3 regions of the Pseudarthrobacter sp. NIBRBAC000502772 genome follow, and region 1 is predicted to be linked to each of the others. Evidence: riboswitches for the same ligand, from Rfam matches in the RefSeq annotation. Region 1 holds a riboswitch; each other region holds the start of a gene.
The links. A riboswitch is a leader RNA that binds a small molecule or an ion and turns the genes downstream of it on or off. The one in region 1 is predicted to bind S-adenosylmethionine.
Positions count from the first base shown of each region.

Region 2: linked by a shared signal. The riboswitch ahead of NIBR502772_RS16470 (aminotransferase class V-fold PLP-dependent enzyme) and the one ahead of NIBR502772_RS09115 (homoserine O-acetyltransferase) in region 1 are both predicted to bind S-adenosylmethionine.
Region 3: linked by a shared signal. The riboswitch ahead of NIBR502772_RS00825 (DUF1737 domain-containing protein) and the one ahead of NIBR502772_RS09115 (homoserine O-acetyltransferase) in region 1 are both predicted to bind S-adenosylmethionine.

Region 1 covers NZ_CP041188.1:1,961,572-1,965,546, reverse strand. Annotated here, with positions in the region: gene NIBR502772_RS09120 (hypothetical protein) at 1-285, shown strand, start outside; gene NIBR502772_RS09115 (homoserine O-acetyltransferase) at 383-1,498, opposite strand; SAM riboswitch class IV at 1,511-1,625, opposite strand; partial or broken gene NIBR502772_RS09110 (O-acetylhomoserine aminocarboxypropyltransferase) at 1,715-1,888, opposite strand; gene NIBR502772_RS09105 (VOC family protein) at 2,126-2,764, shown strand; gene NIBR502772_RS09100 (CPBP family intramembrane glutamic endopeptidase) at 2,890-3,669, opposite strand; gene NIBR502772_RS09095 (histidine phosphatase family protein) at 3,838-3,975, shown strand, end outside.
Region 2 covers NZ_CP041188.1:3,557,932-3,561,906, forward strand. Annotated here, with positions in the region: gene aroA (3-phosphoshikimate 1-carboxyvinyltransferase) at 1-33, shown strand, start outside; gene rsgA (ribosome small subunit-dependent GTPase A) at 17-1,132, shown strand; gene hisN (histidinol-phosphatase) at 1,185-1,997, shown strand; SAM riboswitch class IV at 2,157-2,270, shown strand; gene NIBR502772_RS16470 (aminotransferase class V-fold PLP-dependent enzyme) at 2,306-3,745, shown strand; gene NIBR502772_RS16475 (class I SAM-dependent methyltransferase) at 3,867-3,975, shown strand, end outside.
Region 3 covers NZ_CP041188.1:157,985-161,959, forward strand. Annotated here, with positions in the region: gene NIBR502772_RS00815 (acetyl-CoA C-acetyltransferase) at 1-1,180, shown strand, start outside; gene NIBR502772_RS22665 (hypothetical protein) at 1,189-1,689, opposite strand; SAM riboswitch class IV at 1,815-1,930, shown strand; gene NIBR502772_RS00825 (DUF1737 domain-containing protein) at 1,944-2,201, shown strand; gene NIBR502772_RS00830 (rhodanese-like domain-containing protein) at 2,198-2,611, shown strand; gene NIBR502772_RS00835 (O-succinylhomoserine sulfhydrylase) at 2,608-3,816, shown strand; gene NIBR502772_RS00840 (DUF1905 domain-containing protein) at 3,955-3,975, opposite strand, start outside.

The DNA of each region.
Region 1 (3,975 bases):
CCGAGCCAGCCGTTGCCGCCCATGCAGCCGATTCCTTCTGCGGATCAGCAGTTCCCGCCGTACGGCCAGCCGCAACCCAACGGCCAGCCGGTGCCGGAGCAGCGGATGCCGGAGCAGCGCGCGGAAGCACCGCAGCAGCCTGCCGCCCCCGGCATTCCCCTGCCGCCGTCGGGCCCGCAGGGATACCGTGCCCGGAAACTGGCCGAACTCGACCAGCAGTACAGCAACGGCGAGCTGGCCATGGAGGACTACATGAAGCGCCGCTCCGACATCATGAACGGCTAATCCCTTAGTCAGCGCGAGAGGACACTTGAGGCACTGATTCCAGGGCCTCAAGTGTCCTCTCGCGTTTAAGGGCAGGGGCTCAAGTGTCCTCTGTCGCTTAGATGAGGAAGGTGTCTCGGAGCTGAACGCCGAGCTGGCCGATCTCGGTCAGGAAGCCGTCGTGGCCGATCGGGGCCTCAATAACGTGCACGTCCACGTCGCCCGGGAGCGCGTCAGCCAGTTCACGGGACTGGGACGGGAAGTACAGCCGGTCACTGTTCACCGCAGCCACGAAGAACCTGGCGGTGGCCCGGCCCAAGGCCTCGTTCAGCGAGCCCCGCCCGCGGCAGACGTCGTGGCTCATCAGGGCGTCGGTGATGGCGATGTAGCTGTTGGCATCAAAGCGCCGCACCAGCTTCTTGCCCTGGTGGTCCAGGTAGCTTTCCACCTGGTAGCGGCCCCGCTCCCCCAGCGCTGCCGCCTGGAACGGCGATTCGGGGTGCTGGGCCGACCGGCCGAAGCGGCCATGGAATTCCTCGGCGGAGCGGTAGGTGATGTGCGCGATGCGCCGTGCCAGGGCCAGTCCGTCCTCCGGCAGCGGACCGCCGTAGTAGTCGCCGTCGTTAAAATTGCTGTCCTGGCGGATGGCGAGCGTCTGCGCCTGGGCGAATGCGATCTGTTCGGCCGTGCTGGCGGCACCGATCGAGATGACGGCGCACCGCTGAACCCGTTCCGGGTAGGTGACCGCCCATTCCAGGGCCCGCGCGCCGCCCATGGAACCGCCCAGCACGGCGTACCAGCTCGGGATTCCCAGCTGGTCAGCCAGCCTGGCCTCGGCCGCGGTGGTGTCCCGCAGCGTTACCAAAGGGAACCGGGACCCCCACGGCTTGCCGTCCGGGGCAACCGAGGACGGCCCGGTGGAGCCGTAGCAGCCGCCCACGATGTTGATGGAGACCACAAAAAACCTGTCAGTGTCCACCGGCGCACCGGGTCCGGCCAGCTGTTCCCACCAGCCGGGCTCGTCACTGTCGCCGCGGGTCACGTGCGTGCTTCCGGTCAGGGCGTGCTCAATCAGGACGGCGTTGGAGCCGTCCGCGTTGAGGGTTCCCCACGTTTCATAACCGAGGGTGACTTCCGGGAGGTAACCGCCGGCTTCGAGCTCGAGTCCGCCGATGCTGGCGTAACGGACCACCCCGTTTCCGGGTGCTGCAGTACGGGAAATCGTAATCGTCATGGAAGGACCTTTTCTATGCGCTTGCCCACCGTCAATTGACCGGCAGGCCAGGTCCTCACCCGGGGCACCCCACCGCAAAAGAGGGTTGCCGGCCAGCAAGCCGGGGCTGTCGCTGGCACTCATGACCTGCTTTGAGTGTACGAACAGCCCCGGTCTATTGCTAAGCGTGTGACTGGTTATGACTTCGCGGGAGGCCTACTGCGGCTGGCCGGCCGCGTCCTTGCGGGGGGAGATGTTCAGGATGACAAAGGTTCCAGCGGCCTGTCCCGAGCTCAGCAGCGGCCCCGCGAGTCCGCCCTCCCGGCTGGCAATCCTCTGCTCCACGGCATCCTGCATGGGGTTGGAGCGCCGTGCGCCGGTGGCGCTGTCCGGCTCCTGGCCAGCGTGGATCTGGCGGGTTTCTAAAGACCATCCGTTCGACGTTCAAGGCTCCTTGATGTGGTGTGGCGCTGCTCGGTTGCGTTCAGTGCGGGAAGCCTTGCCTGACGCGAACAGGATTGTGATGGACGTGGTCAGCGGGCCGTTTATTCTCCTGCTTCCCGGCGGAATGTCCACTCGTGACGCATCAGGATTCCGGTAAGGCTACCCTTAGCTGAGAGCCGGATCACAAAGTGCCAAGATGATGGCATGCGCATGGATCACGTCTCTTACGCCTGTGAACAAGATGGCCTCGTTGCCACCACCGAACGTATTTCGTCCGCCCTCGGCGTTGAAGCCGTGAAGGGTGGAGTGCACCCCCGGTTTGGAACCCGGAACATGATTATTCCCCTCGCGGGCCATAAATACCTGGAAGTCGTGGAGGTCCTGAACCACCCGGCATCGGACAAGGCTCCCTTCGGGCAGGCTGTCCGGGCCCGGTCCGAGGCCGGCGGCGGCTGGATGGGCTGGTGCGTCGAAGTGGACGACCTCGCTCCGTTCGAAAACCGCCTGGGCCGCGCCGCCGTCAACGGCAACCGCAAGTTCCCGGACGGCCGCGAGCTGGTCTGGAAGCAGATCGGCATCCTGGGCCTGATCGCGGACCCCCAGGTCCCGTACATGCTCAAGTGGGAGGGTGACCCCGCCCTGCACCCGTCCAACGCCTATGAGAGCAACGTCAAGATGAGCTGCCTGACCATAGCCGGTTCCGCCGAACGCGTGACGGAATGGCTGGGCGAACCTGTCGAGAAGCCGCTGGAGGATGTGGCCGTTGACTGGGTGGCTCCGCATGGAACCCCGGGCATCCTGTCCGTAACCTTCGAAACCGCTACCGGAGCAGTCACCATCTGATTGCACGTTCAATAGCTTCGGCCGCCATCAGCGGGTGCCAATGATGCCACCCACCGATGGTGGCCGAATCCTTTAAGGCCGGACCCGGTTCAGTTCACCTGTGCGGCACGGGAACCACGGCCGCCTTACCCCAGGCCCACAGCCCTGCCAAAGAGGCTGAAGCCAACGAAGGCAACGATGTCCAGCAGCGCGTGTGCGACAACCAGCGGCATCACCCGCTTGGTCTTTGTGTAGAGCCAGGCGAAGACCACGCCCATCACTGCGTTGCCGATGAACGGCCCGAAGCCTTGATAAAGGTGGTAGCTGCCGCGGAGCATCGAGCTGGTGAAGATGGCCAGGGGCATGCTCCAGCCGAACTTGCCGAAGCGGTCCAGGAGGTAGCCCACCACAATGACTTCTTCCACGACGGCGTGCCGCAGCGCTGACAGGATCAGGACGGGAACCGTCCACCAATACGAGTCGAGCGCGCTGGGGATGATGGCGGTGGTGATCCCCAGGGCACGTCCCGCTGCGTAGAGGCCCAGCGACGGGATCCCGATCAGCGCCGCGAGGCCAAAGCCCTGCAGCAGGTCACGGCCCGGCCGGGCGAAGTTGAACCCCAGCTTCCGGAAGGCGGACCAGCCTTGGGGGCTCACTCCGGCGCCGGATTGCCGCTGGTCCGTGAGGAAGTAGATGACCAGCAGCACGGGCACAAGGGCGAAAATGATGTCCAGCAGCTGGTAGGTGAGGTCGAAGTATTCGCGGGGGCTCTGTGACCGGTTCAGCGTGGCCGTACCCTCGGCCAGCGGTGCACGCGTCATCTTGTCCAGCAGCTGCACCACCGAGTAGACGGCGGACTGCCCCAGGGACAGACCCAGCACAATCCAGACTTCAATCCGCAGCCGACGGCGGGAGGGAACCAACATGGTTCCATCTTGCCTGTAGTTTCTGGTTCTTCGCTGATTCGGGGGTGGCCAGCTCGCCGGGGCTGACCAAAGCGAGAGAGCGTCCTCCGAAAACGCACCAAAAGTGAGGGAGCGTCCTTCGGGCGGCACCTATGCTTGGGGCTTATGAGCGCGCCAGGGAAAATCTTCATGATCCGGCACGGCCAGTCCGCGGCCAATGTCGATACGTCCATCTACAACAGGGTCCCGGACTACCGGATTCCGTTGACACCCCTGGGCCTGGCGCAGGCCACGGCGGCCGGCGAACGGATCCGCCGCGAGCTGGAC
Region 2 (3,975 bases), 1.6 Mb from region 1:
GCGGAAGGTCCCACCGGTGGCACGCAGCACTGATTCCTGGGACGAGTCCGACGTCCGGATCCGGCCCAGCAAAAAGGGCTCCCGGCCGCGCACGAAGGACCGCCCCAGCCACGACGACGCCGTCACGGGCCGCATCATCACCGTGGACCGCGGCCGGTACACCGCCGTCGTCGGCGAAGACTCGGGCGACGAGCGGATCATCATCGCAGCCAGGGCCCGCGAACTCCGCCGCTCCCCCGTGGTTGCCGGCGACTTCGTCTCCCTCGTTGGAGATGTCTCCGGGGAGCCTGACACGCTGGCCCGCCTCGTCCGGATCCAGGACCGCAGGACCCTGCTGCGCCGCAGCGCCGATGACACTGATCCGATCGAGCGTGCGGTGGTGGCCAACGCAGATCAGCTGGTGGTGGTGGTGGCCGCCGCAAACCCGGAGCCGCGCACAGGCTTCATCGACCGCGCCCTGGTTGCCGCTTACGACGCCGGCATTGAGCCGCTGCTGCTCGTCACCAAGGCGGACGTCAAGGATCCGGCGGAACTGCTGTCCAACTACGAGCACCTGGACTTCCCGGTGATCATCAGCCGCACGTCGGACTCCGAAGCATCAGGTATCGATGCCCGCTCCGACGACGGCCTCTCGGCCCGCCTGGACAGTGACGCAGTTTCGCAGCTCCGCGCGTACCTCGAAGGCAAGGTCTCGGTGATGCTGGGTCATTCCGGCGTCGGCAAGTCCACCATGGTCAATGCACTCACCGGAGCCGAACGGGCCACCGGTGGTGTGAACGCGGTGACCGGCCGCGGCCGCCACACGTCGTCGTCGGCCCTTGCCCTGAAGCTGACCGGAGCTCCCACCGGAAGCTGGATCATCGACACCCCTGGCATCCGTTCGTTCGGCCTTGCCCATGTGGACCCTGACCGGATCCTGCGGTCCTTCCCGGACCTGGAGCCGGGTACGGATGCCTGCGAGCGTGGCTGCAAGCACAACACCGCTGCCGTCAACTGCGGGGTGGATGCCTGGGTGTCCGCCGGCCACGCGGGCCCCACAGGCCCGGCCCGGCTCGCGTCCCTGCGACGGCTGCTGGGCACGGATCCCCGCCTGGTGGGCCAGGAAACCAAGGAACTGGGCAGCATCGGCTAGACGGAACGCCGATGTCCCCAACACTGCGGCCCTGAGACGGTAGTTTGGAACCATGATCCAACCCGCTTCGAGCTACAACGATGACTTGCGCCTTGCCCATGTGCTGGCAGATTCCGTGGATGACCAGACCATGAGCCGCTTCAAGGCACTGGACCTCCGCATCGAGACCAAGCCGGACCTGACGCCGGTAACGGACGCGGACAAGTCCGCGGAGGAAGCCATCCGCGGCCAGCTGTCCCGCTCGCGTCCGCGCGACGCCGTGCTGGGCGAGGAATTCGGCAGTTCGGGCCATGGCTCCCGCCGCTGGATCATTGATCCCATCGACGGCACCAAGAACTTTGTCCGCGGCGTCCCGGTCTGGGCCACCCTGATCGCCCTCGTGGACGAAGGCGAACCCGTGGTGGGAGTGGTCAGCGCGCCCGCGCTGGGCAAACGCTGGTGGGCCGCCAAGGGTTCCGGCGCGTACATGGGCAAGTCCCTTGCCGCCGCAACGCGGCTCCGCGTCTCGGACGTCTCCAAACTTTCGGATGCCTCCCTGTCCTACTCCAGCCTGGGCGGCTGGAAGGAACGCGGCAACCTGGATGAGTTCCTGGGCCTGACCGAGGACGTGTGGCGCACGCGCGCCTACGGCGATTTCTGGTCCTACTGCATGGTGGCCGAAGGTTCCGTGGACATCGCCTGCGAGCCCGAACTGAACCTGTACGACATGGCTGCCCTGGTGCCCATCGTGGTGGAAGCCGGCGGCCGCTTCACCTCCTTGGAGGGACAGGACGGGCCGTTCGGCGGCAATGCCCTGGCCACGAACTCCATCCTGCACTCAGAGGTGCTCAAGCGTCTGAACCCGAATCTGGACGATCTCCTCTAGGCGCTTTCTTCGAATTATCGACGGCGGACGCCTCCTGAAGGGGGCGTCCGCCGTCGTATCTTCGACAAATGAGGCTGCTCCTCAAACGCGCGTAACAAAGTCCTTAACATTGGGCCGGGCTTCCTTTCTGCAGCGGCGGATGTTCTAGGCTTCTTAACAGGTCACGAGTGCCAGCGCTAAACCCCGGTTTGCTGGCCGGCAACCCTCCATTCGCGGTGGGGTGCCCCGGGTGACGACCAGGCCGGTCCGGAATGGACACGGCAAGCGCGGATTCCCGTTACCGGGAGTCCTTTTAGAGTGAGGTCTCCGTGACAACTGCCACCGTCTCCCCCAGCACTGTTTCTCCCAGCAACGCTGGCCCCGCCAAGGCCGCTGCGTTGTTCAGGGATGCCGCCGCCATTGCCGGCCGCCCCCTCTCTGCCGTCACCGGCGCGGAAATCCAGGCACCGCTGATCCAGGGCGGCCACATCCGGTACGCAAACCTGGACTACGGCGCATCCGCTCCCGCCCTCTCCGTGGTGTCGGCCTACCTCAACGAGATCCTGCCGTTCTACGCCAGCGTCCATCGCGGCGCCGGCTACGCATCGCAGATCAGCACTTCCGTCTATGAGAACGCCCGGGACATCGTGCGCGACTTTGTGGGCGGACGCCCGGACGACTCCGTCATCTTCACCCGGAACACCACCGACTCGCTGAACCTGCTGGCGGGTTGCCTGCCGGCGACGGACGGGCGGCCCAATGGCGATGTCCTCTACCTGGACATCGAACACCACGCCAACCTCCTGCCGTGGCAGGGAGTCCCGCACCGCAGCGTCGTCGCCGCGGACACCATCGTGGGGACCCTCGAGGTCCTCCGCGCCGAACTTGAGCAGGGCAACGTCAGCCTCCTCGCGGTCACGGGAGCCTCCAACGTCACCGGCGAGATCCTCCCGATCAAGGCCCTGGCCGCCCTCGCCCATAAGTACGGGGCGCGGATCGTGGTGGACGCCGCGCAGCTGGCACCGCACCGGCGCATCAATATCAGCACCGACGACGTCGACTACCTCGCCTTCTCCGGGCACAAGCTCTACGCGCCCTTCGGCTCCGGCGTCCTGGTGGGCCGCACCGACTGGCTCGACGCCGGCACGCCCCACCTGGCCGGCGGCGGCGCCGTCCGCGAGGCAAGGCTCGACGGCGTCAGCTGGGCCACCGGTCCGGCCCGGCACGAGGGCGGCTCCCCCAACGTCCTCGGCGCGGCCACCCTGGCCCGCGCCACCCAGGTCATCGCATCCCTGGACCACGACCGCTGGCACGCCCACGAGGCGGCCATCAGGTCATTCCTGGTGGAAGGGCTCGGGAGGATCGACGGCGTCACCGTGCACCAGATCTTCTCGGACACGGACGCCGAAACGGGCACCATCGGCGTGGTGAACTTCTCCGTGGCAGGGTACGACGCCGGGCTTGTGGCCGCGTACCTGTCGGCCGAGCATGGCGTTGGCCTCCGGGACGGCCGCTTCTGCGCGCACCCGCTGCTCAAGCGCCTCGGCCTTCCCTCCGGTTCCCTGCGGGCCAGCTTCGGCGTGGGCTCACGGCTGGAGGATGCCCAGCGGCTCCTTGCCGGCCTGGAGCAACTCCGCCGGACCGGCCTGGGCTGGGACTACGTGGTGGACGCGGGCCGCTGGGTTCCGGCCAACGACACCCGCACGTACCCTCACTGGGCTCCCAACACCCCGGGCACCGCCGGCGCGGCTCCGTGCCTTGACGACTGACTGACGCTTTCCTCCCCTGGTTCCTGACCGGGCTGCCACCTGACCGCCGCCTGACCCAGGGGCTGCGGCCCATGCGGTAAATTCGAAGGATACCGATGGGCACAGTTGAAGGAGGCCGCACGTGGCACGGGGTGGCCCCAGACTTGAGCACGGACGCCGCCTGGAGCTCGGACGGAGTTTCCAGGACGGCGGCGAACACTACCAGCGCGTACGCCCTGGCTACCCTGCCG
Region 3 (3,975 bases), 1.8 Mb from region 1:
CATCCCCGTCATCCTGGGCGGCGCACGGACCCCCTTCGGCAAGTTCCGCGGCAGCCTCTCCGGGCTCACCTCCAGCGAACTGGGTGCCCACGCCATCAGGAACGCACTGGAACGGTCCGGCGTGGCGCCGGAACAGATCCAGGCAGTCATCGTGGGCCAGGTTATCCAGGCGGGCGCTGGCCAGGGACCCGCCCGGCAGGCCAGCCTCGCCGCCGGCATCGGTTGGGATGTGCCCACCGTGACCATCAACAAACTGTGCTTGTCCGGCCTGACTGCTGTGATTGATGCCGCCCGCATGATCCGCGCCGGCGAGGCTGATTTCATTGTGGCGGCGGGCCAGGAGTCCATGACCAACGCCCCGCACCTGCTCCCCCGGCTTCGCGGCGGCGTGGCCATCGGTGATGCGCCGCTGCTGGATTCGCTGAACTTTGACGGCCTGCAGGACCCCGTCTCAGGTGAACTGATGGGCTCCGCCACGGACGCCGGGAACGCCCGCCTGGGCATCAGCCGCGAGGACCAGGACGCCGTCGCCGCCCTTTCGCACCAGCGGGCGGAGGCCGCCCGGGCGGCCGGCATCCTGGCTGAGGAGATCGCTCCGGTGGAGGTCCCGCAGCGCCGGGGACCCGCCGTCGTGATTGATGCCGACGAAGGCATCCGCGCCGGCACAACCATCGAGACGCTGGCGGCACTGAAGCCCGCCTTCTCCAAGGATCCGGCGGCCACCATCACCGCCGGTTCCGCCTCCCCGCTGTCAGACGGCGCCGCCGCAGTGGTAGTGGCCAGCAAGGCAGCTGCGGAAGCGGCCGGCCTCAGCTGGATCGCGGAAATCGGCAGCCACGGCCAGACCGCCGGACCGGACGGATCCCTGCATTCCCAGCCGTCCCGCGCCATCGAGCGAGCCCTGAAACTCGAAGGGCTGACCATTGACGACGTGGACCTCATTGAGATCAACGAAGCCTTCGCCTCGGTGGTGCTGCAGTCCGCCACGGACCTGGGGATCGACGCGGACAGGATCAACGCCGACGGCGGCGCCATCGCCCTGGGCCACCCGGTGGGCGCCTCGGGGGCCCGTCTGGTCCTGCATCAGGCACTCGCGCTGAACCGGCGCGGCGGCGGGACAGGCGTGGTTGCCTTGTGCGGCGGCGGCGGCCAGGGCGACGCCCTGATCCTCAAAGCCTGACGCCAGGTTCAGGCTCCGGGTCCACGGATGATCAGCGGCACCAGGCGTTCCGCACACGAAACCCGGACCAGTCCCGCCGGCCCCTGAGCCGCCCGGTTGTTCACTCCGGTGTCGTCGCACCAGTCCAGGTTGTACGGGTAAGCGGTGACCCCGGCCTTCCCGGCAGCCACGCCAGCCGGGACGGTGAACACGAAAGTGAAGCCGCCGTCGTCGGACATGGGAGCGAGCTCTTCCAGCACCGCGGTACCGGTCGCATCCTTGACCGTCACCTGGACCTGTGCGTCGGTGCCGTAGCGGGCATCGCAGGTGGTATCCGGGGCGCTGACGGTGATCTTGTCACCGGGTTTGGCTGCGGCAGGCGAGACGTTAAAGTCCGGCGGCATGCAGGGCGGCGGCGCGAAAATGCTCCGGCAGCTTGTCACCCCCACCAGCACCGGCACAGCGCAGAACGTCACAGCCAAAACGCGTGCCCAGGCACCCGTCAGTGAACGCCCCCGAATGTTCCCCATGACCCGATTGTCCCGTCAGCGCCGGCGTTACGGAAGCACGGCGGGATTACGGAAAGACGCATTGGTTACGGAACATGACGTCGGCGGCAGTGCGGCCGGGCGGGCCGGATGTTACGTTTTTGGGGAGTAATGAGAACCGGCGCCAAGCCCTGACTGGCCGGTCGGCAACCCTCCCTTTCGCGGCGGGGTGCCTCAGGTGAATACTCGGCATATCGACCCATTCGAGCTGCAAGCGTGAAAGAAGGAGTTCCGTCGTGTCTGACGCACCCGCCCCTGAAGAGAAACTGTCGTACCGGCTTGTCACCGGGCCGGATGACAGGTCGTTCTGTGAACGGATTTCGACTGCCCTGGCCGAAGGGTATGTCCTGCACGGCAGCCCGGCCGCAACGTCCAACGGCGGCGTTGTGATTGTTGCGCAGGCACTCATCCTCCCGTCAGCCATCGCCACAGCTGATGCCGCCGTCGCCTCCGCCGTGGACGACCTCGATTTCGACGGCGAGGGCCACGCATGAGCTACGCCGGAGACCTCACCCCGCAGCAGGCCTGGGCCAAACTCGAACAGGGCGCCATCCTGGTGGATGTCCGGACCGAAGGCGAATGGGCCCACATCGGCATCCCGGACACGAAGGCCACGGATAACGATCCCCTGTTCATCCCGTGGACGTTCCCGGGTGGCATCCCGAACCGGGATTTCATCACCGACCTGACGCAGCAGGCCCCGGAGGACGACGGCACTGAACTGGTGTTCCTCTGCCGCTCGGGCCAGCGCTCCATCGCCGCCGCCATCGCCGCGACGCAGGCCGGCTTCACCTCCTACAACGTCCTGGAGGGTTTCGAAGGCGAGCCGGACCGCTACGGCGAGCGCACCGTCAACGGTTGGAAGAACCGCGGCCTGCCCACCAACCTGGGAATAGCCAAATGACTTTCAACCCTGACGCCGCCGGCTGGAGCGCCGAGACGCAGGCGGTCCGCGGAGGGCTGGACCGCACCAACTTCCAGGAGACCACCGAACCGGTGTTCCTGAACTCGGGCTTCGTCTACGAGTCCGCTGCCGCCGCCGAGCGCGCCTTCACCGGCGAGGACGAACGCTTCGTCTACTCCCGGTACGGCAACCCGTCCGTGGCCACATTCCAGGAACGCCTCCGCCTGCTTGAGGGCACCGAGGCGTGCTTTGCCACGGCGTCGGGCATGTCAGCTGTGTTCACCGCACTGGGCGCCCTGCTGGCGGCCGGGGACCGGGTGGTTGCCGCGCGCTCGCTGTTCGGCTCCTGCTTTGTGATCCTGAACGAGATCCTGCCGCGCTGGGGCGTGGAAACCGTATTTGTTGACGGCCCGGACTTGGACCAGTGGCGGGACGCCCTGTCGGAGCCCACCACCGCAGTGTTCTTCGAATCGCCGTCCAACCCGATGCAGGAAATCGTGGACATCGCCGCGGTCAGCGAGCTGGCTCACGCCGCCGGAGCCACCGTCGTCGTCGACAATGTCTTTGCCACTCCCCTGCTGCAGCGCTGCGGCCAACTGGGCGCGGACGTGATTGTGTACTCCGGCACGAAGCACATCGACGGCCAGGGACGCGTCCTGGGCGGCGCCATCCTGGGCACCAAGGAATTCATCGACGGCCCGGTCAAGCAGCTCATGCGGCACACGGGCCCGGCTCTCTCCGCGTTCAACGCCTGGGTGCTCACCAAGGGCCTGGAGACCATGGCGCTGCGCGTCAACCACTCCTCCACGTCCGCACTGCGGATCGCCGAATGGCTCGAGCAGCAGCCTGCCGTCAGCTGGGTCAGGTATCCGCTGCTGAAGTCACACCCGCAATACGAGCTCGCCGCCAAGCAGATGAAGGCCGGCGGCACCGTCCTCACGTTGGAACTTGCGACGACGGGTGGCCGCTCGGGCAAGGACGCCGCCTTTGCGCTGCTGGACACCTTGCGGATCATCGACATCTCCAACAACCTGGGCGACGCCAAGTCCCTCATCACCCATCCGGCCACCACCACGCACCGCGCCATGGGTCCCGAGGGCCGCGCAGCCATCGGGCTCAGCGACGGCGTGGTGCGGCTGTCCGTGGGCCTGGAGGACGTGGACGACCTCATCGGCGACCTGGAGCAGGCCCTGAAGCACATCTAGGTCTGGTTGGCCTGGTTCTGATTGGGCTGCTGCGCGATGATGCCTGGATAGTGGCGGCCCTCCCGGTGGCTTCCGGCGCAGTCCATCGCGGGGTGCTTCGAGGAGAGGCGATCCTGGGAGCGTCATTCCCGGCAGAGTTCAGCCAGTACCGCTTGTCCG